DNA from 3 places in the Streptomyces sp. NPDC086023 genome. Region 1 is predicted to be linked to each of the others. Evidence: predicted binding sites of a transcription regulator. Region 1 holds the regulator's gene; each other region holds the start of a gene.
The links. Region 1 encodes HrcA, which represses chaperone genes, less so after heat shock. Its sites were predicted from a motif close to TTNGCACTCNGNNNNNCNGAGTGCNAA; they were not measured.
Positions count from the first base shown of each region.

Region 2: a site for HrcA is predicted at 2,089-2,115, ahead of groES (co-chaperone GroES). Genes of this name have one in related genera too.
Region 3: a site for HrcA is predicted at 4,757-4,783, ahead of groL (chaperonin GroEL). Genes of this name have one in related genera too.

Region 1 is NZ_JBITRX010000030.1:17,594-27,374, reverse strand. It holds gene ACIF6F_RS34860 (AMP-dependent synthetase/ligase) at 1-749, shown strand, start outside; gene hemW (radical SAM family heme chaperone HemW) at 827-2,059, shown strand; gene ACIF6F_RS34850 (Uma2 family endonuclease) at 2,196-2,750, shown strand; gene ACIF6F_RS34845 (DUF3097 domain-containing protein) at 2,752-3,561, opposite strand; gene ACIF6F_RS34840 (MBL fold metallo-hydrolase) at 3,590-4,315, opposite strand; gene hrcA (heat-inducible transcriptional repressor HrcA) at 4,457-5,473, shown strand; gene dnaJ (molecular chaperone DnaJ) at 5,474-6,610, shown strand; gene ACIF6F_RS34825 (nitronate monooxygenase) at 6,878-7,951, shown strand; gene ACIF6F_RS34820 (16S rRNA (uracil(1498)-N(3))-methyltransferase) at 7,948-8,694, shown strand; gene ACIF6F_RS34815 (histidine triad nucleotide-binding protein) at 8,788-9,147, shown strand; gene ACIF6F_RS34810 (ribonuclease Z) at 9,151-9,781, shown strand, end outside.
Region 2 is NZ_JBITRX010000006.1:231,611-241,391, forward strand. It holds gene ACIF6F_RS14830 (LCP family protein) at 1-822, opposite strand, end outside; gene ACIF6F_RS14835 (response regulator transcription factor) at 923-1,603, opposite strand; gene groES (co-chaperone GroES) at 2,262-2,570, shown strand; gene groL (chaperonin GroEL) at 2,686-4,317, shown strand; gene ACIF6F_RS14850 (ester cyclase) at 4,426-5,157, opposite strand; gene ACIF6F_RS14855 (SDR family NAD(P)-dependent oxidoreductase) at 5,255-6,028, opposite strand; gene ACIF6F_RS14860 (MOSC domain-containing protein) at 6,054-6,731, opposite strand; gene ACIF6F_RS14865 (LysR family transcriptional regulator) at 6,812-7,714, shown strand; gene ACIF6F_RS14870 (WhiB family transcriptional regulator) at 7,836-8,159, opposite strand; gene ACIF6F_RS14875 (response regulator transcription factor) at 8,539-9,150, shown strand; gene ACIF6F_RS14880 (sigma-70 family RNA polymerase sigma factor) at 9,461-9,781, shown strand, end outside.
Region 3 is NZ_JBITRX010000001.1:118,681-128,461, forward strand. It holds gene ACIF6F_RS00620 (trehalose-6-phosphate synthase) at 1-1,059, opposite strand, end outside; gene ACIF6F_RS00625 (glucosyl-3-phosphoglycerate synthase) at 1,069-2,064, opposite strand; SAM riboswitch class I at 2,216-2,365, shown strand; gene thrC (threonine synthase) at 2,359-3,660, shown strand; gene ACIF6F_RS00635 (ubiquitin-like small modifier protein 1) at 3,695-3,973, shown strand; gene ACIF6F_RS00640 (cold-shock protein) at 4,384-4,590, shown strand; gene groL (chaperonin GroEL) at 4,947-6,566, shown strand; gene ACIF6F_RS00650 (FG-GAP repeat domain-containing protein) at 6,679-7,398, opposite strand; gene ACIF6F_RS00655 (FG-GAP repeat domain-containing protein) at 7,395-8,129, opposite strand; gene ACIF6F_RS00660 (phosphoribosylanthranilate isomerase) at 8,268-8,867, shown strand; gene ACIF6F_RS00665 (Uma2 family endonuclease) at 8,874-9,428, opposite strand; gene ACIF6F_RS00670 (hypothetical protein) at 9,425-9,781, opposite strand, start outside.

The DNA of each region.
Region 1 (9,781 bases):
TCGCCCCCGAGATCGGCTACTTCTTCGCCGGCGCGGGCATCCACATCCTGGAGGGCTACGGCCTGACGGAGTCCAGCGCGGCGTCCTTCGTCAACCCCGGCGAGGCCTACCGCACCGGCACCGTCGGCAAGCCCCTCCCCGGCACCGAGGTCCGCATCGCCGACGACGGCGAGATCCTGCTGCGCGGCCCGGGCATCATGGAGGGCTACCACGGGCTGCCCGAGAAGACCGCCGAGGTCCTGGAGGCCGACGGCTGGTTCCACACCGGCGACATCGGCGAGCTCTCGCCCGACGGCTACCTGCGGATCACCGACCGCAAGAAGGACCTGATCAAGACCTCCGGCGGCAAGTACGTCGCCCCGGCCGAGGTCGAGGGCCAGTTCAAGGCGATCTGCCCCTACGTCTCCAACATCGTCGTCCACGGCGCCGACCGGAACTACTGCACCGCCCTCATCGCCCTCGACGAGGCCGCCATCCTCGGCTGGGCCGCCGAGCACGGCATGGAGGGCAAGCCGTACGCCGAGGTCGTGGCCGCGCCCGAGACGAACCGCCTGGTCGAGACGTACGTCCAGACCCTCAACGAGGGCCTCCAGCGCTGGCAGACGATCAAGAAGTTCCGGCTGCTGCCCCGCGACCTGGACGTCGAGCACGGCGACCTCACGCCCAGCCTCAAGCTGAAGCGGCCGGTCGTCGAGCGCGAGTTCAAGCACCTCATCGACGAGATGTACGAGGGCTCCCGCGAGGCCTGACCCGGACCCGCGCCCCGGCAGCGGGACGCGACCGGCATCACGTCCGACACCGTCGGGCGGTACGGGACAATGGGCCCATGCCTTCCGTACTGCCCGATGGTGAGCCCGTGCCCGACGACGGGGCGCTGCCTCCGCATGCCCTGGAAGGCGCCGACGACCGCCCGCTCGGCTTCTACCTGCACGTTCCGTACTGCGCCACGCGCTGCGGCTACTGCGACTTCAACACCTACACCGCCACCGAGCTGCGCGGCACCGGCGGCGTGCTCGCCTCCCGCGAGAACTACGCCGACACCCTGACGGACGAGATCCGGCTGGCCCGCAAGGTCCTCGGCGGCGACCCCCGCGAGGTGCGCACCGTCTTCGTCGGCGGCGGCACGCCCACCCTGCTGCCCGCCGCCGACCTCGTCCGCATGCTCGCGGCGATCCGGGACGAGTTCGGCCTGGCCCCCGACGCCGAGGTCACCACCGAGGCCAACCCGGAGTCCGTCGGCCCCGAGTACCTCGCCGAGCTGCGCGAGGGCGGCTTCAACCGCATCTCCTTCGGCATGCAGAGCGCCCGGCAGCACGTCCTGAAGGTGCTCGACCGCACGCACACCCCCGGCCGCCCCGAGGCCTGCGTGGCCGAGGCGCGCGCCGCCGGCTTCGAGCACGTCAACCTCGACCTCATCTACGGCACCCCGGGCGAGTCCGACGACGACTGGCGGGCCTCCCTGGACGCCGCGCTCGGCGCCGGCCCCGACCACGTCAGCGCGTACGCCCTGATCGTCGAGGAGGGCACCCAGCTGGCCCGCCGGATCCGCCGCGGCGAGGTCCCGATGACCGACGACGACGTGCACGCCGACCGGTACCTCATCGCCGAGGAGGTCCTCTCCGGCGCCGGCTACCACTGGTACGAGGTGTCGAACTGGGCCACCTCCGAGGCCGGCCGGTGCCTGCACAACGAGCTGTACTGGCGCGGCGCCGACTGGTGGGGCGCGGGCCCCGGCGCTCACAGCCACGTCGGCGGCGTCCGCTGGTGGAACGTGAAGCACCCCGGCGCCTACGCCGCCGCCCTCGCCGCCGGCCGCAGCCCCGGCGCCGGGCGCGAGCTGCTGTCCGCCGAGGACCGGCGCGTCGAGCGGGTCCTGCTGGAGCTCCGGCTGGCCGACGGCTGCCCGCTGGACCTGCTGGCCCCGGCCGGGCTCGCGGCCGCCGGCCGGGCGCTCGCCGACGGCCTGCTGGAGCCCGGCCCGTACGCCGAGGGCCGCGCGGTCCTCACCCTGCGCGGCCGCCTCCTCGCGGACGCGGTGGTCCGCGACCTGGTGGACTGACGGAGCCGCCGGCTCGGCTCGCAGCGACGGCAGCGTTCACCCACCGGGGTGAACCCACGCGGAACCCCCGGGACGCTGCCTAACCTGTCCATAGCCTGGCGCCGTAGCTCACGGCGGCAGAAGTGGAGGCACGGAGATGACCGCTGTGGACGATCGCCGGATGACCGAGTTCTTCGAGAGTCTCCAGGCTCCCGAGGGCATCAAGGTCGAGCTCCTCAGGGGGGAAATCGTGATGATGGCCGGGCCGGACCTGGTCCACAACCTGATCGTGGAAGCGATCCAGGACTCGATTCCCCGCGATCGCTGGCTCCGGCTGCAGACCCAGGACGTCGACCTGCTGAGGGAGTCGAGCGAGCCGCAACCGGATCTCGTCGTCGTGCCCAGGGAGGCCGCGCCCGGGTCCGGACGTCTCATGCCCGTCGAGGTCGTCACGCTCCTCGTCGAGGTGGTGTCCAAGACGAGCAGGCTCCGGGACTACGTGACCAAGCGTTCCCTCTACGCGGCCGGCGGCGTGCCCGCGTACCTGATCGTGGACCCCTTCGAGGCCAAGTGCACGATGCTCACCGAGCCCTTCGGTTCCGGGGAGCAGGCCGGGTACCGGGCGGAACGGACCAGCAAGTTCGGGGAGCCGGTTCCGCTGGCGGGCCTGGGCCTGGTCCTGGGCACCGAGGAGTTCGGCACCCTGCCGTAGGTCACGCGGGCGCCGTCACGAAGTCGATCAGTTCTTCCACGCGGCCCAGCAGGGACGGCTCCAGGTCCTGGTACGAGCGGACGCGGGACAGGATGTGCTGCCAGGCCGCGCCCGTGTTCTGCGGCCAGCCGAGGGCGCGGCAGACGCCGGTCTTCCAGTCCTGGCCGCGCGGCACCTCCGGCCAGGCGGCGATGCCCAGGGAGGACGGCTTCACCGCCTGCCAGACGTCGACGTACGGGTGGCCCACCACCAGCACGTCCGCCCCGGTCACCGCGGCCGCGATGCGGGACTCCTTCGAGCCGGGGACCAGGTGGTCCACCAGCACGCCCAGGCGGGCGTCCGGGGCGGGGGCGAACTCGGCGACGATGGCCGGGAGGTCGTCGACGCCCTCCAGGTACTCGACCACCACGCCCTCGATGCGCAGGTCGTCGCCCCACACCCGCTCGACCAGCTCCGCGTCGTGGCGCCCCTCCACGTAGATGCGGCCGGCCCGGGCCACCCGCGCCCGGGCCCCGGGGACCGCCACAGAGCCCGAGGCCGTCCGGCCGGGGCCCGCGGCCGCCGGGCGCGCGGAGGGCCGTACGAGGGTCACCACGGCCCCCTCCAGCAGGAAGCCGCGCGGCTCCAGGGGGAACGCGCGGCGCTTGCCGAAGCGGTCCTCCAGCGTCACCGTGCCGCCCTCGCAGGCGACCACCGCACCGCACCACCCGGTGGCCACCTCCTCGACCACCAGATCGTGGTCCGCCGGCACCTCGGGCGCGGGCCGGGACTTCTTCCAGGGCGGGGTCAGGTCGGGACCGTACTGTCGCATTCGCACGACAGTAGGAACGGCGTCACCCTCACGCGCGCGACACGCCGAAACGACGGGCCAGTGTGTCGCGCTGCTCATGGACGAACCGGGCATCCACCACCGAACCGTGCCCCGGCACGTACAGCGCGTCCTCCCCGCCCAGCGCCAGCAGCCGGTCCAGCGCCGCCGGCCACCGGCCGGGCACCGCGTCCGGCCCGGCCTGGGGCTCCCCGGACTCCTCCACCAGGTCCCCGCAGAACACGACCTCCCGCTCGCCGGGCACCAGCACGGCCAGGTCGTGGCCGGTGTGCCCCGGCCCCACGTTCGCCAGCAGCACCTGCACCCCGCCCAGGTCCAGCGTCCACTCGCCCGAGACGTGGTGCCGGGGCGGCACCAGCAGCTCCGCGGCCTCCGCCGCCTCCTCCGCCGCGAGCCCGTGCCGCACCGCGGACTCGCGCAGCTCCTCACGCTCCGCCACGAGCAGCGCGTCCAGGCCGACCGCGCCGAACACCTCGGGCCCCGAGAACGCCGCGGCACCCAGAACATGATCGAAATGGCCGTGCGTGAATGCGAGGTGCGTCACTCTCCGGCCGGTCAGCAGCTCCGCCTGAGCCCGCAGCTCGGCGCCCTCCCGCACGCACGAACCGGGGTCGACCATGAGCACCGAACGGTCCCCCACCACCAGTCCCACCGTGCAGTCCCACACCGGGAGCCGCCGCCGGCCGGTGCGCCCGGTCAGCCGTTCCCACCCCGCCTCTTCCCAAGCCACGTCCATACCGCGACGCTACCGTGACGGGCCGCCCTTGCTAGGGGCGTACCCCGCCGCCGTACACTGACCGGGGGATCTCTGGCACTCACACGCATCGAGTGCCAAGCCAGTGAAACGAACCGGGCATCACAGCTGGAGGTGTGCGCGATGCTCAGCGAACGCAGACTCGAGGTGCTGCGCGCCATCGTCCAGGACTACGTCGGGACGGAGGAGCCGGTCGGCTCCAAGGCACTCACGGAGCGCCACAAGCTCGGCGTCTCGCCGGCCACCGTGCGCAACGACATGGCGGTGCTGGAGGACGAGGGCTACATCGCCCAGCCGCACACCAGCGCCGGCCGCATCCCGACCGACAAGGGCTACCGCCTCTTCGTCGACCGGCTCGCGGGCGTCAAGCCGCTGTCGAGCCCGGAGCGCCGGGCCATCCAGAACTTCCTGGACGGCGCGGTCGACCTCGACGACGTCGTCGGCCGCACGGTCCGGCTGCTCGCGCAGCTGACCCGGCAGGTCGCCGTCGTGCAGTACCCGAGCCTCACCCGCTCCACGGTGCGCCACGTCGAGCTGCTCTCCCTCGCGCCGGCCCGGCTGATGCTCGTACTGATCACCGACACCGGCCGGGTCGAGCAGCGCATGGTCGACTGCCCGGCGCCGTTCGGCGAGACCTCGCTGGCGGATCTGCGGGCCCGGCTGAACAGCCGGGTCGTCGGCCGCCGGTTCGCGGACGTGCCGCAGCTGGTGCAGGACCTGGCGGAATCCTTCGAGACCGACGACCGGGGCACCGTCCAGGTCGTGCTCTCCACGCTGCTGGAGACACTGGTCGAGGAGACCGAGGAGCGGTTGATGATCGGCGGCACCGCCAACCTCACCCGCTTCGGACACGACTTCCCCCTCACGATCAGGCCGGTGCTGGAGGCGCTTGAGGAGCAGGTCGTGCTCCTCAAGCTGCTCGGCGAGGCCAAGGAACCGGGCGTGACGGTACGCATCGGGCACGAGAACGCCCACGAAGGGCTGAACTCCACGTCCGTCGTGTCGGTCGGCTACGGTTCGGGCGGCGAGGCAGTCGCCAAACTCGGCGTGGTCGGACCGACCCGCATGGACTACCCCGGAACGATGGGAGCGGTACGCGCAGTGGCACGTTACGTCGGACAGATCCTGGCGGAGTCGTAAGTGGCCACCGACTACTACGCCGTACTCGGCGTACGCCGCGACGCGTCCCAGGACGAGATCAAGAAGGCCTTCCGCCGCCTGGCGCGCGAACTCCACCCGGACGTCAACCCGGACCCGAAGACGCAGGAGCGCTTCAAGGAGATCAACGCCGCCTACGAGGTGCTGTCGGACCCGCAGAAGAAGCAGGTCTACGACCTCGGCGGCGACCCGCTGTCCGCCTCGGGCGGCGGCGGTGCGGGCGGCTTCGGCGCCGGTGGCTTCGGCAACTTCTCGGACATCATGGACGCCTTCTTCGGTACGGCGTCCCAGCGCGGCCCGCGCTCGCGCACCCGGCGCGGCCAGGACGCGATGATCCGTCTTGAGCTGGAGCTCGACGAGGCGGCCTTCGGCACGACCAAGGACATCCAGGTCGACACCGCCGTGGTCTGCACGACCTGCTCCGGCGAGGGCGCCGCACCCGGCACCTCCGCCCAGACCTGTGACATGTGCCGCGGCCGCGGCGAGGTCTCCCAGGTCACCCGGTCCTTCCTGGGCCAGGTCATGACCTCGCGCCCCTGCCCGCAGTGCCAGGGCTTCGGCACCGTCGTCCCGACCCCGTGCCCCGAGTGCGCGGGTGACGGCCGGGTCCGCTCCCGCCGCACCCTCACGGTCAAGATCCCGGCCGGTGTGGAGAACGGCACGCGGATCCAGCTCGCGGGCGAGGGCGAGGTCGGCCCCGGCGGCGGCCCCGCCGGCGACCTGTACGTCGAGATCCACGAGCTGCCGCACCCGGTCTTCCAGCGGCGCGGCGACGACCTGCACTGCACGGTCACCATCCCCATGACGGCGGCGGCCCTGGGCACGAAGTGCCCGCTGGAGACGCTGGACGGCATGGAGGAGGTCGACATCAGGCCCGGCACCCAGTCCGGCCAGTCGATCCCGCTGCACGGGCGCGGCGTCACGCACCTGCGCGGCGGCGGCCGCGGCGACCTGATCGTCCACGTCGAGGTGCAGACCCCGGCGAAGCTGGACCCGCAGCAGGAGGAACTGCTGCGCCAGCTGGCGAAGCTGCGCGGCGAGGAACGCCCGACGGGCCAGTTCCAGCCCGGGCAGCAGGGGCTGTTCTCGCGACTGAAGGACGCTTTCAACGGCCGCTGACGGCGGTGGCCCCCGGCGGCGGGGGCCTTGCCGGGGGTCCGGGGGTGGCCCCCGGGCGGACACGGTCAGCCCGGGCAGCAGGGGCTGTTCTCGCGGCTGAAGGACGCTTTCAACGGCCGCTGACCGTGCGCGGAGCGTGCTCCGGCGGCCGCTGGGCGAACGCCCAACGGCCGCCCGGAGAACCGCCGGTGCACCGGCTCCGGGCGGACTATGCCAGGCGAATGCCCTGATTCGGCACCGTGCGGGGGACATGGCACGATGCAGGTCATGTCCTCCGCGCTGAGCGATCTCCACCCGCACCCGATCGTGCAGGCCCCCATGGCGGGCGGCGCCTCCGGCCCGCAGCTCGCCGCAGCCGTGTCCGACGCGGGCGGACTGGGCTTCCTGGCCGGCGGCTACAAAACCGCCGACGGCATGTACCAGGAGATCAAGCGGATGCGCGCGCTCACCCGCGCGCCGTTCGGCGTGAACCTCTTCATGCCCCAGCCCGGCCACGCCGACCCCGCCGAGATAGCGGCCTACCGGGGCCAGCTCGCGGGCGAGGCCGCCTGGTACGACGCGCCGCTGCCCGAGGACGTCGACGACCGCACCGACGACGGGTACGACGCCAAGCTCGCGATCCTGCTCGACGACCCCGTCCCGCTCGTCTCCTTCACCTTCGGCTGCCCCGCCCCCGAGCTGCTGGCCGCCTTCGCCGCCGTGGGAACCCGTACCGTCGTCACCGTGACCTCCGCGGAGGAGGCCCGTACCGTCCAGGCCGCGGGCGCCGACGCCGTGTGCGTCCAGGGCATCGAGGCCGGCGGCCACCAGGGCACCCACCGCGACGATCCCGAGACGGACTGCGCCGGCTTCGGACTGCTCCCGCTGGTGGCGCAGGTACGCGAGGCCGTGGCCCTCCCGATCATTGCAGCCGGCGGGCTGATGCGCGGCGCCCAGATCGCCGCCGTACTGGCCGCCGGGGCGGAGGCCGCCCAGCTCGGCACCGCCTTCCTGGTCTGCCCCGAGTCGGGCGCCAGCCCCCTGCACAAGCGGGCCCTGACCGACCCGCTGTTCTCCCGCACCGAACTCACCCGGGCCTTCTCGGGCCGCCCCGCCCGGGGCCTGGTCAACCGCTTCATGCGCGAGCACGGCCCCTACGCGCCGGCCGCCTACCCGCAGGTCCACCACCTGACCAGCGGGCTGCGCAAGGCCGCGGCCGAGGCCGGCGACCCGCAGGGGATGGCCCTGTGGGCGGGGCAGGGGCACCGGCTGGCCCGGACGCTGCCGGCCGCGGAGCTGGTGGAAGTCCTCGTGGCCGAACTGGCAGAGGCGCAGAGCGCGTTGACAAGGAGTGCGTCATGACAGCCCCCGTATTCGTGGTCGAGAAGGTGCCCGCCGGGCCCGAGTTCGTCCTGGACGGCCCGGAGGGGCGGCACGCGGTCTCCGTCAAGCGGCTGGAGCCGGGCGAGGACGTCGTGCTCACCGACGGCCGCGGCCAGTGGGCCGAGGGCGTCGTGAAGGCCGCCGAGGGCAAGGACCGGCTGGTCGTCACGGACCTGCACGAGGTGCTGACCGAGCCGGACCCGCGGCCGCACATCACGGTGGTCCAGGCGCTGCCCAAGGGCGACCGCGGGGAGCTTGCCGTCGAGACCATGACCGAGACCGGCGTCGACGCGATCGTGCCGTGGCAGGCCTCCCGCTGCATCACCCAGTGGCGGGCCGAGCGCGGGGCGAAGTCGCTGGCCAAGTGGCGCAACACGGCCCGCGAGGCCGGCAAGCAGTCACGCCGGGTGCGGTTCCCCGAGGTGGCGGAGGCGATGTCCACCCGGCAGGTCGCGCAGCTGCTGGCCGGCGCCGACCTGGGCGTGGTGCTGCACGAGGACCGGGACCACCCCTCCGAGGCGCTGGCCACGGCCGCCCTGCCGGAGACCGGTTCGATCGTGGTCGTGGTGGGCCCCGAGGGCGGGGTCTCGCCGGAGGAGCTGGCCGTCTTCGCGGAGGCGGGGGCGCGGCCGTACCGGCTCGGGCGCTCGGTGCTGCGCACCTCGACGGCGGGCACGGCCGCGGTGGCCGTCCTGCTGGCCCGCACCGGCCGCTGGTCGTGACACCGGGGCCCGGCCGGGAAACGGGGACGCCCGCGCGGCAGGGGGCCGATACGATGCGCCCGTACCGATCAAGGAGCCGCGAGGAGGCCGCACATGGCTGGCGAGGCACAGCCCGACTGCCTGTTCTGCAAGATCGTCACCGGTGATGTCCCGGCCACGATCGTGCGGGAGACCGAGACCACCGTCGCCTTCCGCGACATCAACCCCCAGGCACCGACGCACGTCCTGGTGATCCCCAAGGCGCACTACCCGGACGCGGCCTCCCTGGCCGCGGCCGAGCCGGCGCTGGCCGCCGACGTGCTGCGCGAGGCCGGGGCGGTGGCCGCGGACGAGAAGGCCGACGGCACCGGCTACCGCGTGGTGTTCAACACCGGCGCGGGCGCCGGCCAGACCGTCTTCCACGCGCACGCCCACGTCCTCGGCGGCCGCGGCCTCGAATGGCCCCCCGGATAAGCCGTGTCCGTACGGGAATTCGTGGTGCTGGGCACGGCGAGCCAGGTGCCCACCCGCCACCGCAACCACAACGGCTACCTCCTCCGCTGGGACGGCGAGGGCTTCCTCTTCGACCCGGGCGAGGGCACGCAGCGGCAGATGCTGCGGGCCGGCGTGGCCGCGCACGACATCGACCGGATCTGCATCACGCACTTCCACGGCGACCACTCGCTCGGCCTGGCCGGGGTGATCCAGCGGATCAACCTCGACCAGGTGCCGCACCCGGTCACCGCGCACTACCCGGCCAGCGGCCAGGTCTTCTTCGACCGGCTCCGGTACGCCACGGCGTACCGCGAGACGGTGCGCATCGACGAGGCCCCGGTCGCGGCGGACGGAGTGCTGGCCAAGGGTGACGCGTACACCCTGGAGGCACGCAGGCTCTCCCACCCGGTGGAGTCCTTCGGCTACCGGATCACCGAGCCCGACGGGCGGCGCATCCGGCCCGAGCTGCTGGCCCGGCACGGGATCAGCGGCCCCGACGTGGGCCGCATCCAGCGCGACGGCGTCCTGGACGGCGTCACGCTCGACCAGGTCAGCGAGCACCGGCCGGGCCAGAGCTTCGCCTTCGTCATGGACACCCGGCTGTGCGAGGGCG
Region 2 (9,781 bases), on a different contig from region 1:
TGCCGTGCCCGAGGTCAGCGCGCCGCCGTGCGCCAGGGCGATCTCGCGGGCGATGGCCAGGCCGAGGCCGGTGCCGCCGCGGTCCCGGGAGCGGGCCCCGTCCAGCCGTACGAAGCGCTCGAAGACCCGCTCCCGGTCCGCCGCCGGGATGCCGGGACCGTCGTCCGCCACCTCCAGCACCGGGTCGCCGCCGGGGCCGGCGGCCGCGTGGACCCGCACCTCGGTGCGGGCGTGCCGCAGGGCGTTGTCGACCAGGTTCGCGAGCAGCCGGGCCAGCTGTCCGGGGTTCCCGTACGCCGGTACGGGCGCCCCCGCCACCACCCTCACCGGCACCCGCGGGGCGGGGCGCCGGGCCAGGTCCTCGGCGGCCAGCAGCGCCAGGTCGACCGGTTCGGCTGCGAGCGGGGGCCGGCCGTCGAGGCGGGCCAGCAGGAGCAGGTCGGCGGCGACGTGCTGGAGCCGCTCGGTGTCGGCGAGGGCGGCCCGTACCGACTCCTGGTCCGGGCGGGCCAGTGCCACCTCCAGGCGGGCGCGGACGGCGGAGAGGGGGTTGCGCAGCTCGTGGGAGGCGTCGGCGGTGAACCGGCGCTGCCGCTCGTCGGCCAGCTCCAGCCGGTCGAGCGTGGCGTTGACGGTACGGGCCAGCCGGGCGAGTTCGTCGGCGCCGCCAGGGTCGGGGAGCACGGCGGGGAGCGTGCCGGTGTCCACCTGCGCGGCGGTCCGGCGGGCGGCCGGCTCGGTGCGGCCGGTGGTGTTGTCGAGCAGGTTCGCGCGCAGCAGCCCGTACAGCCAGAGCCCGCCGGCACCGAGCACGGCCGCCATGGCCAGCCCCCCGGCCAACGCGGCCCGCCCCCGCAGCCCGTACCGCGCGCGGCGGGGACCGGGGACCGGCGCGGCGTGGCCCGGCTGTGGGCGCCGTGCCTCAGCCGCCATCGGGGACCACGCGGTACCCGTGGCCGTGCACGGTGCGGATGGAGCGGCGGCCGAAGGGTGCGTCGACCTTCTTCCGGAGGGAGGAGACGTAGACCTCGACGATGTTCGGGTCGATGCCGTCGGGACCGTCCCAGACCTCGCCCAGGATGTCCCGCTTGGCCACCGCCTCGCCGGGGGTGCGCAGCAGGCAGGCCAGGACGCCCAGCTCACGGGCGGTCAGCTCGATCTCGTACGGGCCCCGGCGGCAGCGCCGGGCCACGGGGTCCAGCACCAGGTCACCGGCCTGGAGGGTGGTGGCGGGGGCGGTGCCGGCGCGACGCTGGAGGGCGCGGAGGCGGGCCGACAGGACCACGAAGGAGAAGGGCTTGGTCAGGTAGTCGTCCGCCCCGGCGTCCAGGCCCTCGGCCTCGTCGTACTCGCCGTCCCTGGCGGTCAGCATCAGTACGGGGGTGGTGTCGCCGTGGCGCCGCATGCGGGCGCAGATCTCGTACCCGCCGGGGCCGGGCAGCATCAGGTCGAGCACGACAGCGTCGTACGGGCCGCCGGCGAGCGCGAGTTCCAGGCCGCGGTGGCCGTCGTGGGCGAGCTCGACCCAGTGCCCTTCGGCGCCGAGGCCACGCCGAAGCGACTCGGCCAGCCCGACTTCGTCCTCCACCACCAGAATCCGCACGCCGCCCAGCGTCACATACCGCCCAAATCCCCCCGAACCCGGGGTCCCGCCGACCCTCCGGGGTCCCGCAGCCCTCCGGGGTTAGGCAGCCCTCCGGGGTCCGGCAGCCCCGCGGGGCTCGGCCCCCTGCGGGCTCGCGCCGCCCCGCCGGGCTCCCGCCACCCTCCGGGGTTACGCCGGCCACCCGAGTCCGGCCCCGCGCCCGAGTCCCGGCCCGCATCCGGACCAGCCCGCATGCATCCAGGCCCGGCCGTACCCGGGTCCAGGCGGCCCGCACCTGAGGTCGTGGGTGGTCCAGGGGGTAAGCCCCGGGGTGGGCCCGGCGGTCGTCCCCGGGGCATCCGGGGGGCAGGGCCCGCGAGTGACGGTCCCGGGGTGTCCCCGGCGGCCCGCCCCCGGGGCCTGGGGACGGCGTCCGCGGGCCGGGTCCGGGGCCGCCGGCCCGGGGCGGTGCGGGTGGATTCCGGGGGGCGCCGCGCAGTGAATTGGCACTCCGCTTGACCGAGTGCTAATCGCCGGAATAGTCTCGGCCCTGGCACTCGCCCATGGTGAGTGCCAACACAGCGACGGGCAGATCCGGCACCCGCGACGACGGATCGACCTGGTCGCCACCTCAGACAGTTAACCCCGTGAGATCTCCGAAGGGGGAGGTCGGATCGTGACGACCGCCAGCTCCAAGGTTGCCATCAAGCCGCTCGAGGACCGCATCGTGGTCCAGCCGCTGGACGCCGAGCAGACCACGGCCTCTGGCCTGGTCATCCCGGACACCGCGAAGGAGAAGCCCCAGGAGGGCGTCGTCCTCGCCGTGGGCCCGGGCCGCTTCGAGGACGGTCAGCGCCTGCCGCTCGACGTCTCCGTCGGCGACATCGTGCTGTACAGCAAGTACGGCGGCACCGAGGTGAAGTACAGCGGCGAGGAGTACCTCGTCCTCTCGGCTCGCGACGTGCTCGCGATCGTCGAGAAGTAGTTCACCCAAGCACCGCACTGAAGCAGATGCTTTGACCTGCGCCCCGGGCCCCAGACCTCCATATCAGGGTGCCCGGGGCGCAGTTCGTCTCACCGAAGAGGACTGAAACGCTCCCATGGCGAAGATTCTGAAGTTCGACGAGGACGCCCGTCGCGCCCTCGAGCGCGGCGTCAACAAGCTTGCCGACACCGTCAAGGTGACCATCGGCCCCAAGGGCCGCAACGTCGTCATCGACAAGAAGTTCGGTGCCCCGACCATCACCAACGACGGCGTCACCATCGCCCGTGAGGTCGAGATCGAGGACCCGTACGAGAACCTCGGCGCCCAGCTCGTGAAGGAGGTGGCGACCAAGACCAACGACATCGCGGGTGACGGCACCACCACCGCCACGGTCCTGGCCCAGGCCCTGGTCCGCGAGGGCCTGCGCAACGTCGCCGCCGGCGCTTCCCCGGCCGCCCTGAAGAAGGGCATCGACGCCGCGGTCAAGGCGATCTCCGAGGACCTCCTCGCGACCGCCCGCCCGATCGAGGACAAGTCCGACATCGCCGCCGTGGCCGCGCTCTCCGCGCAGGACCAGCAGGTCGGCGAGCTCATCGCCGAGGCGATGGACAAGGTCGGCAAGGACGGTGTCATCACCGTCGAGGAGTCCAACACCTTCGGTCTCGAGCTCGAGTTCACCGAGGGCATGGCCTTCGACAAGGGCTACCTGTCCCCGTACTTCGTGACGGACCAGGAGCGCATGGAGGCGGTCCTGGAGGACCCCTACATCCTGATCAACCAGGGCAAGATCTCCTCCATCCAGGACCTCCTGCCGCTGCTCGAGAAGGTCATCCAGGCCGGTGGCTCCAAGCCGCTGCTGATCATCGCCGAGGACGTCGAGGGCGAGGCCCTGTCGACCCTGGTCGTGAACAAGATCCGCGGCACCTTCAACGCCGTCGCCGTCAAGGCGCCCGGCTTCGGTGACCGCCGCAAGGCGATGCTGCAGGACATGGCCACCCTCACCGGTGCCACCGTCATCGCCGAGGAGGTCGGCCTCAAGCTCGACCAGGCCGGTCTGGACGTGCTGGGCTCCGCCCGCCGCGTGACCGTCACCAAGGACGACACCACGATCGTGGACGGCGCCGGCTCCTCCGAGGACGTCCTCGGCCGCGTCAACCAGATCAAGGCCGAGATCGAGTCCACGGACTCCGACTGGGACCGCGAGAAGCTCCAGGAGCGCCTCGCGAAGCTGGCCGGCGGCGTGTGCGTGATCAAGGTCGGCGCCGCCACCGAGGTGGAGCTGAAGGAGAAGAAGCACCGTCTGGAGGACGCCATCTCCGCGACCCGCGCCGCGGTCGAGGAGGGCATCGTCTCCGGTGGTGGCTCCGCTCTGGTCCACGCCGCCAAGGTCCTCGCCGACAACCTGGGCAAGGACGGCGACGAGGCGACCGGTGTCGCCGTCGTCCGCCGCGCCGTGGTCGAGCCGCTGCGCTGGATCGCCGAGAACGCCGGCCTTGAGGGCTACGTCATCACCTCGAAGGTCTCCGAGCTGGAGAAGGGCCAGGGCTTCAACGCCGCCACCGGCGAGTACGGCGACCTGGTCAAGGCCGGCGTCATCGACCCGGTCAAGGTGACCCGCTCCGCCCTGGAGAACGCCGCCTCCATCGCCTCGCTGCTGCTCACGACCGAGACCCTGGTCGTCGAGAAGCCGGCCGAGGAGGAGGACAACGGCCACGGTCACGGCCACGGTCACGGCCACAGCCACTGACCCACGCGCTGACACGCAGGCCCCCGTCGCACGCGGCGGGGGCCTTCCCGTGTCTCGGCCCCGGCTCTCGTGCCCGGGCCGGCGGACCCTGCCCGTGGTGATGCGGCGTCAGCCGGCGGCGCCCGTCCCCTTGTCCGCGCTCATGTTCATGTCCATGCCCATCTCGCGCATGAGGCGCATGATGTCGTAGTGCCACCAGCCCTCGGAGATCATGCCGTCCGTGCAGCGGAAGGTGGTGGTGCCGGTGGTCTCGTGGGTCTTACCGGTGGGGGGCATGCCCATGAACTCGCCCGTGTGCTTGCCGCGCCACGTCCACACGGTGGTGACGAGGTCGTCCTGGGCGAGCTGCGCGTCGACGGCGAAGGACATCTCGAAGCCGCCGCGCCACATCTGAATGTCCTTCATCACCTCGTCGCGCCCCACGACCGTCTGCTCCGGCTTGCTGACGTCGTGGTCGATGTAGTTCGTGGCGAAACACTCCTCGAACACGGCCATGTTCCCGTTCAGCATGACCTCCTCGAACACCCGGTTGACCAGCATGGTGTTGAGGTGTTCGTCGCGGACCACGTCGAGGTTGGTGAACTTCGGCATGCCGTCGCACAGCGCGACCATCTCGTGGAACATGCGGTCCGTCTCGGGGAGGTTCGAGTTCTTCATGGCCTCCTCGTACGAAGGGAACTCCACGACGTCGACGTAGTGGTCGTTCGTGTCGCGGTCCTTGCCCACGATGCTGTGGGTCAGCGTGCGCCTGCCGTGGCTCTGGGCGACGTACTTGTCGAGCAGGTCGTTCATGGCCTCGGGCTGGTGCGTCGTGTAATCGACCAGTTGTACGAATGTCATGGCGGTCTCCCGGGCTGGAAAGGACAGTCCCAATTTTAGTGAAGAACCACCCATTCGGCTGGTTTGGCGCTTTTCAGCCGCTCCCCGGCTGGCGCCCTCATTGGGGTCCGTACTTGCGCCCGGTGCGCGAGGACACCCCGCCCAGCAGCCCGCGCGGCGTCAGCTTCACGACGCCCATCAGGGCCTTGTACCGCGGGTCGGGGATCGAGACGGTGCGGCCCCTGGCCAGGTCGGCCAGGGCCGCCGTGACCAGCTTGTCGGCGTCCAGCCACATCCAGTTCGGGATGTTGTCCGTGCCCATGCCGGCCCGCTCGTGGAACTCCGTACGCACGAAGCCGGGGCACAGGGCCATCAGCCGCACCCCGGAGCCCGCCATGTCCCGTGCCGCGCCCTGCGTGAACTGCACGACCCACGCCTTGCTCGCGCCGTAGGTACCGCGCGGTACGAAGGCGGCCACCGACGCCACGTTGACGATCCCGCCCCGGCCGCGCTCGCGCATGCTCGCGGACGCCGCCGAGGTCAGCCGCAGCACCGCCTCGACGTGCACCTTCAGCATCGTCAGCTCGTCGGCCATCGAGACTTCGAGGAAGCGGCCCTTGTTGCCGAACCCCGCGTTGTTGACCAGCAGGTCGACCGGGTCGCGGCGGTCGCCGAGCCGCTGCTCGACCGCCGCGATGCCCTCCTCCGTCGACAGGTCGGCGGTCAGCACCTCGGCCTCGATCCCGTGCCGGTCGTGCAGTTCGGTGGCCTGCTCGCGCAGCCGCTTGGTGTCCCGGGCCACCAGCACCAGGTTGTTCCCCTGGGCGGCCAGCTTGCGCGCGAAGGCGGCGCCGATGCCCGCCGTGGAACCCGTAATCAGAGCAGTCGTCATGTGCGCAACCTAGCCGCCGCAGGTTTCAGCCCGTCGTCCCGCCGTGCTTCTCCAGGTACGCGCGGACCTTTTCCCGCGCCTCCGGCTCCATGGCGTCACCGGCGGCGAGGGTGCGCGGCAGCAGCTCCCGCTCGGTGGTGAAGGCGCGGAACCAGAAGGCGACCGTGACCTCGTGGTCCGGGCGGTCTACGACCTCCACGGCGTCGCCGGGCGACACCTCGCCCCCCTGGACCACTCGGAGGTACGCCCCGGGCTTCGCGGCCTGCGTGAAGCGCTTCACCCAGCCGCCCTCGTCCAGGTGGCCCGCGAAGGTGCGGCACGGGATGCGGGCCGAGGCCACCTCCAGGACCAGGTCCCGGCCGACCCGCCAGCGCTCGCCGATCAGCGCGCCGTTCACGTCGACGCCCGAGGTGGTGAGGTTCTCGCCGAAGATCCCGCCGGGCAGCTCGCGGCCCAGCTCGCGCTCCCAGGCGTCGAGGTCCTCGCGGGCGTAGGCGTAGACGGCCTGGTGGTCGCCGCCGTGGTGGCGCAGGTCGCAGACCGCGTCGCCTTCGACGCCGCTGCCGCCGACGCCCTTGGGTCCGGGGGCGAAGACGCGTACGGGCCCGGGCACGGGCGCCTTGCCGATGCCCGTCACGCCCACGGACGGGTCGGTGTGGTCCACGGCGACGGCGCGGCCCAGGTTCACGGAGATCAGATGCATGCTCGAACGCTAGCCCAGGGTTTCCCAAAGGGGCAGACCAATATTCACAGCGGCGTCAAAGGGGGGCTTATGCTCGAAGGGTGATCGAGGCACGTCATCTCCGAATCCTGCGCGCCGTCGCAGCCACGGGCTCCTTCTCCGCCGCCGCCCGCGAGCTGGGCTGCACTCAGCCCGCCGTCTCGCAGCAGATGAAGGCGCTGGAGCAGTCGGCCGGCACCCCGCTGCTCATCAGGACCGGCCGCGAGATGCGGCTGACCCAGGCCGGCGAGGCGCTGGTCCGCCACGCCGCCGGCATCCTCGCCGGTCTGACCGCGGCCGAGGAGGAGGTCGCGGCGATCGCGGGTCTGCGAGCCGGGCGGGTCCGCCTGGTGTCCTTCCCCAGCGGCAGCTCGACGCTGGTGCCCAAGGCGCTGGCGGCGATGCGCGCCGACCATCCCGGCACCCGCGTCTCGCTCGTGGAGGCCGAGCCGCCGCGTTCGGTGGAGATGCTGCGCGAGGGCGACTGCGACGTCGCCCTGGCGTTCCGGTACACCGGGGCTGCGGGGAGCGGCCCCGCCGAGTGGGCGGACCTCGTGGTCCGGCCGCTGCTCACGGACCGGCTGGTGGGCCTGGTCCCCGAGGAGCACCCGCTGGCCGGGGCGGAGCGGGTGGGCATGGCCGAGCTGGCCGGCGAGCCGTGGATCGCCGGCTGTCCGCGCTGCCGCCGCCATCTGGTGGAGGTCTGCGAGGGCGTGGGCTTCACGCCGCGCATCGACTTCGCCACCGACGACTACCCCGCGGTGGTGGGTCTGGTCGGCGCCGGGCTCGGCGTGGCCGTGCTGCCGGAGCTGGCCGTGGAGTCCGTGCGGACCGGGTCGGCCAGGACCGTGACGGTGGAGCCCGCCGTCGAGCGCGAGGTCGTCGCCCTCACGCTGCCCGACCTCGCGCGTGTGCCCGCCGTCGCGGCCATGCTGGACCGGCTGGAGCACGCCGCGGCGCGGTGAGGTGTCCCGGGCGCGGGCCCGTGACGGCCCGCGCCCGCACGACACGCCCGGGGGCGGCCACGGATTCCCGCCCCCGGCAGGATTAGCGGAATCGTTCCTTCAGCGCCTTTCGAACACTGGTTCAGTGGGCGGCTGTGCCACCCGCTCCCGAAGCGGAGATGAGCCGGTGCCGGGCGCGGCCCATCAGCTCCTCGCGCTCGTCCTCGGTCAGCCCTCCCCATACGCCATAGGGCTCGCGTACGGCGAGAGCGTGCGCGGCGCATTCGGCACGCACCGGGCATCGCATGCAGACCTCTTTAGCCGAGGCCTCGCGCGCGCTCCGGGCCGCGCCCCGCTCGCCCTCCGGGTGGAAGAAGAGGGAGCTGTCGACCCCCCGGCAGGCGGCCAGCAGCTGCCAGTCCCAGAGGTCGGCGTTCGGTCCGGGGAGGCGGGAGAAATCTGCCATGGGTAGTCCTCTTGAAGCCGGTACTGAGGCGGATACGGTCCATGTCTCCACATCTACTATCCGAGTAGATGTAAATATGACTCATTGGGAATCTAGCCTCAGACACAGGCCGAACGGAAGAAAAGCCGCCAAATAGGGCATAGCTCCAGATGGAGGACAGACGGCCTGTCATGCCAGCGCTGTGTTCGCTTCCTCACGTAGAGTGCCGAAGGTGTCCGTCCGACCCGTAACTCTTTCGAGTGACCATCGTTGAGAGTGCGAAGGCGGTTGAAAGAACAAGTTCCCGGACAGGTGTCCGAGGGCATCGACCGCACAGGTGACGATACGTACCAGCCTGGAGGCTCAAGGTGACGTGCATCAGCAGCTGCGGAGGGCGGCCATGACTTCCGTCCTCGTCTGCGACGACTCCCCGCTCGCCCGAGAGGCGCTCCGCCGCGCGGTTGCCACCGTGCCCGGCGTCGAGCGCGTGACGACGGCCGCCAACGGCGAGGAAGTCCTCCGCCGCTGGGGTGCCGACCGGTCCGACCTGATCCTGATGGACGTACGGATGCCCGGCCTCGGCGGCGTCGAGACCGTGCGCCGCCTGCTCTCGGCCGACCCCGGGGCCCGCATCATCATGCTGACGGTCGCCGAGGACCTCGACGGCGTGGCCCTCGCGGTCGCCGCCGGCGCCCGCGGGTACCTCCACAAGGACGCCTCCCGGGCCGAGCTGCGCGCGACGGTGACCCAGGCGCTGGCCGACCCGACCTGGCGGCTCGCCCCGCGGCGGCTGCGCTCGGCCGAGATGGGTGCCGCGCCCACCCTCACCGCGCGCGAGATCCAGGTGCTCGAGGGCATGAGCCACGGCCGGTCCAACGCGGAGATCGGGCGCGAGCTGTTCCTCTCCGAGGACACCGTCAAGACGCACGCGCGCAGGCTCTTCAAGAAGCTGGGCGCCTCGGACCGGGCGCACGCCGTGGCACTCGGATTCCGGTGGGGCCTCGTCCGTTGAGGCGTCCGCCGCATCCGATCTGACCACAGCCCCCTCGACTCGGCCGGAACCGGTGTGCGCGAGGGGGTTGGCGGGGCAGAATCGGGTGGGGGAACCTCCCAGCGGCAGCTGGGGGAGTGTCGCTTCGGACGCGATGCCGCATGCTTGAGGAATACCGCATTCTTGAGATGTGGCGGTCCTCGGGGACCATTCGGCCGAGCGGGAGGGGAGGGCGCAGACGATGACTTCAGGCGCGCCCGCTCATAACGCTTCGATGCACAACACGGGCCAGGGTGCCGCAGAAGGCCCGGCGTCGGGGCACCATGGATCGATGCGCGACGACGAGGCCCTGGGGTCCCCCACGGCCACCGGCCCTGCGGGGCCCCCCAAGGAGGGCGGCCAGGGGGCCGTCGGCGCACTGGTACGCCGGGCCGTCGAGGGGGACGAACAGGCCACCCACGACCTGCTCGCCCACGTGCACCCGCTCGCGCTGCGCTACTGCCGCACCCGGCTGTCCCGGCTGCCCGGGGACGCGCGGCACTTCGTGGAGGACCTGGCGCAGGAGGTCTGCGTCGCCGTCCTGATGGCCCTGCCGCGGTACCGCGACACGGGCCGGCCGTTCGAGGCCTTCGTCTTCGCCATCGCCGCGCAC
Region 3 (9,781 bases), on a different contig from region 1:
CACGTACGTCACCACCGGCCGCCAGTCCGGGGTGCCGAACTCCGCCTCGATCTCCTCCGCCAGCCGCCCCACGCTCTCCGTGTACGAGCGGTACGAGGCCAGGTCCTGCCGCGACGGGTACGCGAAGGCCAGGTGCACCACCCGGCCCCGCCACTCGGGCCGCTCGCGCAGCAGCTCCCGGTAGGCCAGCAGGCCCCGCACGATGTTCTTGCTCAGCTCCGTCCGGTCCACCCGCACGACCGTCTTCCGCGCCGGGTCGCCGACGACCTCCCGCAGCTCGGCCAGCCGTTCCTCGACCACCGGCCGGTGCGCCAGCGTCCGCAGGTCCTCGGCGTCCACGCCCAGCGGGTGCACCGACACCGCGGGCGTCTCGCCCAGCTCCGCCGCGCAGCGCGCGAAGTCCGCGGCCCACCGCTCGGTGTGGAAGCCCACCCGGTCCGCACCCAGCATCCCGCGCAGCAGCTGCTCCCGGATGTCGTCCGGCAGGATCCGCAGGTACTCGGGCGGCGCCCACGGGGTGTGCGTGAAGTGGCCGATCCGCAGGTCGGGCCGGAGCGCGCGCAGCTGCCCCGGCACCAGCGCCAGCTGGTAGTCCTGGACCAGCACCGCCGCCCCCTGGCCCGCCTCCGCGGCCAGGGCCTCCGCGAAGGCGCGGTTGTAGGCGACGTACCCGTCCCACTGACGGCGGAACTCCGCGTCGAAGACGGGCTCGACCGGGACGTCGTACAGCATGTGGTGGACGAACCACAGCACCGAGTTGGCGATGCCGTTGTACGCGTCCTGGTAGACCCCCTCGTCGACCGCGAGCATCCGCACGCCCGCCTCGGACACCCCCCGCCGCACCGCCTCCCGGTCCCCCTCGCCCAGCGCGGCGCAGACCCAGAGCGAGCCGGGGCGCCGGGACAGGGCGGACGAGAGGCCGGAGACCAGACCACCCCCGCCGCGCCGGGCACTGAGCGTGCCGTCGGCGGCGAGGGCGTAGGAGAGGGGGCCGCGGTTGGCCGCGACGAGCACCTGCGGACCCGGCCGCGGATCCTGAAGACCGTCCTGGGTAGCCATGCGGCGAACCTAGCCCGCCTCGCGGCCGCTCAAACGTGTGTACTCCTCGATCTCCCGCATCGGCGGTCGCTCCTCCGTGTCCACGGCGTACGTCCGCGGCTCGAACCCGCCCTCGCCGCGCACGAACTGCGTCAGCTCCGGGCGGACCAGATGGCCCCGCGAGAGCCGCAGCTGCGCGGTCCGGTAGATCGCGGCCGCCATCCGCCCCAGCGCCAGCCCGTCCTGGTGCCGGTGGATCCGCACCCCGACGTCCACCTGCGCCAGCGCGTCCAGGCCCACCGTGTGCAGGGCGTCCACCAGCAGCCCCAGCTCCACCCCGTACCCGACGGGGAACGGCAGCCGCTCCAGCAGCGACCGGCGTACGGCGTACTCGCCGCCCAGCGGCTGGACGAACCCCGCCAGCCGCGGCCAGTGCAGGTTCAGCAGCGGGCGGGCCACCAGCTCCGTCACCCGGCCGCCCTGCCCGGCACCGCCGCCCGGGCCCGCGTCCGGCACCCCGCCCGCGCCGACCAGCGGCCGGTCGTACATCGCCTTGACGAACTGCACCTCGGGATCGGTCAGCAGCGGGCCGACGATCCCCGAGACGAAGGCGGCGTCGAAGTCCCGCAGGTCCGCGTCCACGAAGCAGACGATGTCCCCCGAGGTCACCAGCAGCGACCGCCACAGCACCTCGCCCTTGCCCGGCAGCGCCGGGATCCGCGGCAGGATCTCGTCCCGGTGCACCACCCGCGCGCCGGCCTTGGCGGCCACCTCGGCGGTCCGGTCGGTCGAGCCCGAGTCGACCACCACCAGCTCGTCCACCAGCGGCGTACCGGAAACCGGGTCCATCAGATCGCGCCGGACGACCTCCACGATCTCCCCGACCGTGGCCTCCTCGTCGAGCGCCGGCAGCACCACGCTGACCCGGCTGCCCCGCGCCCGTTTGGCGGCGGCCAGCTGGTCGAGCGGGCGGTCGGCAGCCGACCAGGACCGGCTGGCCAGCCAGCGCTCCACCTCTTCCAGCACCCCGGATCCCCTCGTCAGTGATCGTTCCCAGTGATCTCTATCTCGCCGTTCGGACGGAACCTTCCACCTCCCGGCCCTTCGGTTACAGTCTTGAACAACGCGGATGACCATCGCATGTCGGGGGTCGGATGCCGCGCTGACAATCGAATACCGCTCATCCAGAGGGGCAGAGGGACACGGCCCGTTGAAGCCCCGGCAACCCTCCAGCCGGTCTCGTGCGCATCGTCGCGCAGCGAGGCTCCCGGCTAGGGAAGGTGCCAATTCCGTCTCATGGCGACGTCCGCCATGGGGAAGATGAGGAGAAAGGGCCTCGCCATCATGGCTTCACAGCACGCTACCCCCACCCAGGTCGACCTCGGCCCCGCCGCCGGACTCTCCTGCCGCGAGTGCGGGACCCGCTTCGACCTCGGCCCCATCTTCGCCTGTGCCGAGTGTTTCGGGCCCCTGGAGGTGGCGTACGACCTGCCCCTCGGCGACCCGGAGACCCTCCGCAAGCAGATCGAGGCCGGCCCGAACAGCATCTGGCGCTACGCCCCGCTGCTGCCCGTCCCCGCGGACGTGGCCGGGAAGCCGAACCTGAACCCCGGCTTCACCAAGCTCGTCGACGCCGAGAACCTGGCCAGGGAGCTGGGCGTCACCGGCAAGCTCTACGTCAAGGACGACTCCGGCAACCCGACGCACTCCTTCAAGGACCGCGTCGTCGCGATCGCCGTCGAGGCCGCCCGCGCCTTCGGCTTCACCACGCTCTCCTGCTCCTCCACCGGCAACCTGGCCGGCGCCGTCGGCGCCGCCGCCGCCCGCGCCGGCTTCCGCTCCTGCGTGTTCATCCCGCACGACCTGGAGCAGGGCAAGGTCGTCATGGCCGCGGTGTACGGCGGCGACCTGGTCGGCATCGAGGGCAACTACGACGACGTCAACCGCTTCTGCTCCGAGCTCATCGGCGACCCGCTGGGCGAGGGCTGGGGCTTCGTGAACGTCAACCTCCGCCCGTACTACGGCGAGGGCTCCAAGACCCTGGCGTACGAGATCTGCGAGCAGCTCGGCTGGCAGCTGCCCGACCAGATCGTCATCCCGATCGCCTCCGGCTCGCAGCTCACGAAGATCGACAAGGGTCTCCAGGAGCTGATCAGGCTCGGTCTGGTCGAGGACAAGCCGTACAAGATCTTCGGCGCCCAGGCCGAGGGCTGCTCCCCGGTCTCCGCCGCCTTCAAGGCCGGCCACGACGTGGTCCGCCCGCAGAAGCCGAACACCATCGCCAAGTCGCTGGCCATCGGCAACCCGGCCGACGGCCCGTACGTGCTCGACATCGCCCGCCGCACCGGCGGTTACGTCGAGGACGTCAACGACGAGCAGGTCGTGGACGCCATCAAGCTGCTCGCCCGCACCGAGGGCATCTTCGCCGAGACGGCGGGCGGCGTGACCGTCGGCGTCACGAAGAAGCTGATCGAGGAGGGCCGGCTGGACCCGTCCCTCACCACGGTCGTCCTCAACACCGGTGACGGCCTCAAGACCCTGGAGGCGATCTCCGGCACCGGCCAGACCGCCACCATCCGCCCGAGCCTGGACGCGTTCCGCGCCGCCGGCCTCGCCTCCTGATCCCCCGCCGCTGCTCCCCGGAAGGCACAGCCCCATGAGCGTCAACGTCCGCATCCCCACCATCCTCCGCACCTACACGGGCGGCCAGGCCGAGGTCCCCGCCGAGGGCGCCACCCTCGCCGAGGTCATCGAGTCCCTGGAGCAGAACCACCCCGGCATCGCCGCCCGCGTGCTGGACGACCAGGGCAAGCTGCGCCGCTTCGTGAACGTGTACGTGAACGACGACGACGTGCGCTTCGAGGGCGGCCTGGAGACGGCGACCCCCGAGGGCGCCGGCATCTCCATCATTCCGGCGGTCGCGGGCGGCTGCTGAGTCCCGTTTCCGGAGCCTTTTCCGGAGACCGAATAGTTCATCGAATCGCCCCTTCCGCAAAAGCGGAGGGGGCGATTCTGGTTGATTGCGCGCGGTAGGGTTGGGGTAGCCCCCCTCGCTGTTCATGCCGCGCGCATATGAGCGAACAGCGGCATGGTCGACATCGGGTCAATGTACGTGTGCGATATGCGCTGTTGGCGCGTTTCATCCGGCCCGACTTGCCCTGCTGTAATCCGAATTTTCGTGCCTTCTCTGGATTCCGACGTGTCCTGAATTCTCGTCGGAATGACCTGTTGCAGACAGCACTGGTGCAGATACATTCAGCCGCGGTCGGCGCGTTACGGCGCAAGGTCTGACCCGGGTCCGCGAAGTGCGGCCCCGCGCAAGGGCCAGTAATAGGGGAGTTAGGCATGGCTCAGGGCACCGTCAAGTGGTTCAACGCGGAGAAGGGCTACGGCTTCATCGCGGTCGACGGTGGTGCGGACGTCTTCGTCCACTACAGCGCGATCCAGATGGACGGCTACCGCACCCTCGAGGAAGGTCAGCGAGTCGAGTTCGAGATCTCGCAGGGCCAGAAGGGTCCGCAGGCGGACATGGTCAAGCTCGCCACCAGCTGAGGCCGCGGCGCGATCGACCAACGACGCATACACGTACGAGGGGCCCGCAACCCGGGGAGGGTGCGGGCCCCTCGTGCGTGCCCGCGCGCCCCTCCGCGCGCCCCGCGTCCCCCTTGATCGTCCGTTGATCGTCCGTCTCATCCGGTGGGCGACCTCGCCTGACTCGCTTGCACTCGGGGGGGTCGAGTGCTAATCATTGGCGTTAGCACTCTCCGGGTGAGAGTGATAAAGACGAGGACTGGGTCGGTGAGGCCCGCGAGCCCCCGGGGCAAGGACCCGCAGGGCACGCAGGCCGTCCGTCGCGGGCGCTGGCGCGGTCCGGAGCATTCCACCCCAGTCCGGGAGGACCACTTCACATGGCCAAGATCATCGCGTTCGACGAGGAGGCCCGGCGCGGTCTCGAGCGCGGCATGAACCAGCTCGCCGACGCCGTCAAGGTCACCCTTGGCCCCAAGGGCCGCAACGTCGTCCTCGAGAAGAAGTGGGGCGCGCCCACGATCACCAACGATGGTGTGTCCATCGCCAAGGAGATCGAGCTCGAGGACCCGTACGAGAAGATCGGCGCCGAGCTGGTCAAGGAAGTCGCCAAGAAGACGGACGACGTCGCGGGCGACGGCACCACCACCGCGACCGTGCTCGCCCAGGCGCTCGTCCGCGAGGGCCTGCGCAACGTGGCCGCCGGCGCCAACCCGATGGCCCTGAAGCGCGGCATCGAGAAGGCCGTCGAGGCCGTCTCCGGCGCCCTGCTCGACCAGGCCAAGGAGGTCGAGACCAAGGAGCAGATCGCTTCGACCGCCTCCATCTCCGCCGCCGACACCCAGATCGGCGAGCTCATCGCCGAGGCCATGGACAAGGTCGGCAAGGAAGGCGTCATCACGGTCGAGGAGTCCCAGACCTTCGGTCTGGAGCTGGAGCTCACCGAGGGCATGCGCTTCGACAAGGGCTACATCTCGGCGTACTTCGCCACCGACATGGAGCGTATGGAGGCGTCCCTGGACGACCCGTACATCCTGATCGTCAACTCCAAGGTCAGCAACGTGAAGGACCTCCTTCCGCTGCTGGAGAAGGTCATGCAGTCCGGCAAGCCGCTGCTGATCATCGCCGAGGACGTCGACGGCGAGGCCCTGTCGACCCTGGTCGTCAACAAGATCCGCGGCACCTTCAAGTCCGTCGCCGTCAAGGCCCCGGGCTTCGGCGACCGCCGCAAGGCCATGCTGGGCGACATCGCCATCCTCACCGGTGGCACGGTCATCTCCGAGGAGGTCGGCCTCAAGCTGGAGAACGCCGGCCTGGACCTGCTCGGCCGCGCCCGCAAGGTCGTCATCACCAAGGACGAGACCACGATCGTCGACGGTGCCGGTGACAGCGACCAGGTTGCCGGTCGCGTCAACCAGATCCGCGCCGAGATCGAGAACTCCGACTCGGACTACGACCGCGAGAAGCTCCAGGAGCGCCTCGCGAAGCTCGCCGGCGGCGTGGCGGTCATCAAGGCCGGTGCCGCGACCGAGGTCGAGCTGAAGGAGCGCAAGCACCGCATCGAGGACGCCGTTCGCAACGCGAAGGCGGCCGTAGAGGAGGGCATCGTCGCCGGTGGTGGCGTGGCCCTGCTCCAGGCCTCCGCGGTCTTCGAGAAGCTGGAGCTGGACGGCGACGAGGCCACCGGTGCCAACGCCGTCAAGCTGGCCCTGGAGGCCCCGCTGAAGCAGATCGCCGTCAACGGTGGTCTTGAGGGCGGCGTCGTCGTGGAGAAGGTGCGCAACCTCCCCGTCGGCCACGGCCTGAACGCCGCGACCGGCGAGTACGTCGACATGATCGCCGAGGGCATCATCGACCCGGCCAAGGTGACCCGTTCCGCCCTGCAGAACGCGGCCTCCATCGCGGCCCTGTTCCTGACCACCGAGGCCGTCATCGCCGACAAGCCGGAGAAGGCCGCGGCCGCTCCGGGCGGCATGCCGGGCGGTGACATGGACTTCTGATCGGCCCCTGGCTGATCGGCAGGTCCTGAGGATCCACGGATCCGAAGAGCTGTACGCAGAGGGCGGCACCCCATCGGGGGTGCCGCCCTCGGGCGTTGGTGCAGTGAGGCTGTCAGCCGATCTGCGGGTAGACGTTCCAGCTGCCGCCCGCGCCGTTCGGGCCGTAGGTCGCGATGGCCTTGCGGGCGGCGAAGGTCGCCGTACCGGAGCCGCCGGTGCCGAGGTAGACGTACATCTTTCCGCTGCTGTCACGGCCGACGATGTCGGCGCGGCCGTCGCCGTTCTGGTCGCCCGAGGCGGCGATGGCGTTGTAGGTGTTCCAGCCGGAGCCGATCAGCTGGCGGGACGTGAAGGGTGCCGTGGCGCTGCCCGTGCCCCGGTAGATGTAGAGGTTGCCGTCGGTGGCCTGGGCGATCAGGTCGGTGCGGCTGTCGCCGTTGACGTCCCCGCTGCCGACCAGCGCCTTGTACGTGCCCCAGCCGCTGCCGACGCGGACCGGTGCGGCGAACCCGGTGCCGTTGCCGCTGCCGGCGCGCAGCCAGAGGACGCCCGCGGTGTCGCGGGTGACCAGGTCGCCCCGGCCGTCGCCGGTCAGGTCGCCGGGGCCGGCGACCAGGTTGGTGGTGGAGAAGTCGCCGCTGACCAGGGCGTTCTTCTTGACGTTCGTCAGCTGTCCGCCGCCGAAGGCGAGTACGGCGGCCTGGTTCGAGCCGTCGATCCCGGCGGCCGTGACCAGCTTCCTGCCCGCGGGGAAGGTGCCGGAGGTCTCGTACGACGGGTAGAGGCCGTCGGAACGGTTGTCGTGGAAGTACAGCTCGCCGGCGGCGTTCACGGCACGCGCGACTTGAAGGGCGCGGTCGAGCTGCCGCTGCCCTTGTAGTACCAGAGGTAGCCGGAGCGGTCGCGGGCCAGGACGTCGCCGACGCCGTCGCGGTCCAGGTCTCCGGCGCCGACGAGCTGGTCGTAGCCGGACCAGCCGTACCCGACCTTCGTGCGGGTGGAGAACGGGTTGCCCGTGGAGCTGCCGTTGCTCTTGTACAGGTAGAGGTCGCCGGACGGCGTGCGGGCGATCAGGTCCGGGCGGCCGTCGCGGTTCAGGTCGTCGGCGGCGACCACGCGGTCGTAGATCTGCCAGCCGGTGCCGGTCCAGGTGGGCGCGAGGGTGCCGGACACCGTCGCGGTGTGCAGCGAGAGGCGGCCGTCGGCGGTCAGCTGGAGCACCTCGGGCCGTCCGTCCCCGCGCACGTTGCCGAGGCCGATGACGTCCTTGGGCTGGGCGGCCGGGTAGCCGTAGTACGTGTAGTTCTGGGCCCGGACGTACTTCGTGGACCACATGGTCCCCTCGCCCGACGCGTACCGGAACAGCAGGTCGTTCTGCCCGTCGCCGTCCACGTCGGTGCGGGGCTTGAGGGTGGTGGCCGCGTGGGCGGTCGCGCCGCCGGCCTCGCCGGGGACCGCGGCGGGCAGGGCGGTGGCGAGCCCGCTCGCCGAGAGGACGAAGGCGGCGCAGGCCGTGAGACGGCGCAGTCGGCGGCTACGGTCGCGGCGGGTGAAGCTGGACAACTGTCTCCTCTGATGAAGTCATGACAGGCGATGGCCGCAGGCTAGTGCGGGGGCCCAGGAGCCGTAAGGGGCGGGCGGTACAACCTTTTCCGGGCTCGACGGTCGGTTCCGCCGGTGCTCTGGTTGACTGGGAGCATCATGAGCGACCTCTTCGTGAAGATCTGCGGCCTGCGGACCGAGCGGGACGTCGAGACCGCCGTCCGCGACGGCGCCGACGCCGTGGGCTTCGTCTCCGCCGCGAGCCCCCGGCAGCTCGACGCCGCCACCGCCCGCCGGCTGGCCGCGCTGGTGCCCCCGCACGTCCTGACCGTCGGCGTCTTCCGCGGCCAGTCCGTGGACGAGGTGCGCCGCTTCACCGAGGAGAGCGGGCTGCGGGCCGTACAGTTGCACGGCGAGGAGGGGCCGGAGTTCTTCGAGGCGCTGCGCGCGGAGGGCCGCACCCTGCTGCGGGCCACCTCGAAGACCGACGTGCGGCGCTGCGGCGAGTACGGCGAGGACCTGCTGCTGCTGGACGCGCCGGACCCGGGCTCGGGCAAGCCGTGGAACTGGGGCGCGGCGGACTTCACCGCCCCCGAGGGCCGCTGGCTGCTGGCCGGCGGCCTGCACCCGGGCAACGTCCGGGAGGCCGTGGAGACCACCGGCGCGTGGGGCGTGGACGTGTCGAGCGGCGTGGAGAGCGCGCGGGGAGTGAAGGACCCGGAGCTGATCACGGCGTTCATCAGGGCGGCCCGGGGCTGACGGGGGTCAGCGGGTGTAGTCCTTGAGCTTCTCGGTGTCGAGGGTGATGGCGACCGGGCTCGGGAGCTTGACCTGTGCGCCGTACGGATACGTGGTGAGCTGGGCGTACTTGCCACGGGCGGGTTCCGCGTACACGATCAGCTCTTGTGCGGCGCGATCGACGAGCAGGTATACGGGGATGCCCGCTGCCGCGTAGCCGTCACGCTTCTCGCGGAAGTCGCGCCGGTCCCGTGCCGGGCGGTGTGGGCTGACCTCCACCGTCATCAGGGCTCCGTCCGGAGCCGCCCACTCGCCGGACCCTGCGAGCACGCCGGCCGGTCGGTACCGTCCGGTGCGGGAGCGCTCGGTGACGAGCCCCAGGGTCTGGTAGAGGCCGAGATCGGGGCGGAGCTCGAAGCAGAGGCGCACGAGCCACCTGACGATTTCACCGTGGGTGCCGTCCGTGGGCGGCCGGACTTCCAGTTTGCCGTTGATGAACTCGATCTGGACCGTCTCTGGGGCGGTGTGGGCGAGTTCCTCGAAGTCCTCGACGGGCATCTGCGCGGTGTCGGCGTCCGTCATGCGCGTGTCCCTTCGCGGATGCGGGCGGCGTGGGCGCGGACCTCGTCCGGGGTGAGAGGGGTCGCGCGGGATGGGGGCACGGGCTGGTTGCGGCAGGGGGCGCAGAGGCCGTCGTGGAAGGCCGACGGTGGGCCCGGGGCGCGGCAGTCGGTGCATTCGGCGCGGACCGGGGCCGGGGGGCGTTCCACGGGGTCGGGAGGGAGTTTGACTTCGAGGCGCTTGCGGACGAAGGCGGCCGGGTGGTGCACGTCGCGGGGGAGTCCGGCGGTGAGGGTCAGCGTGATCTGAGCGCCGGTCGCGCCCTTGGCCAGCCACGCTGCGACGAGCGGGGCGAGGGTGGAGCAGTCGGCCTT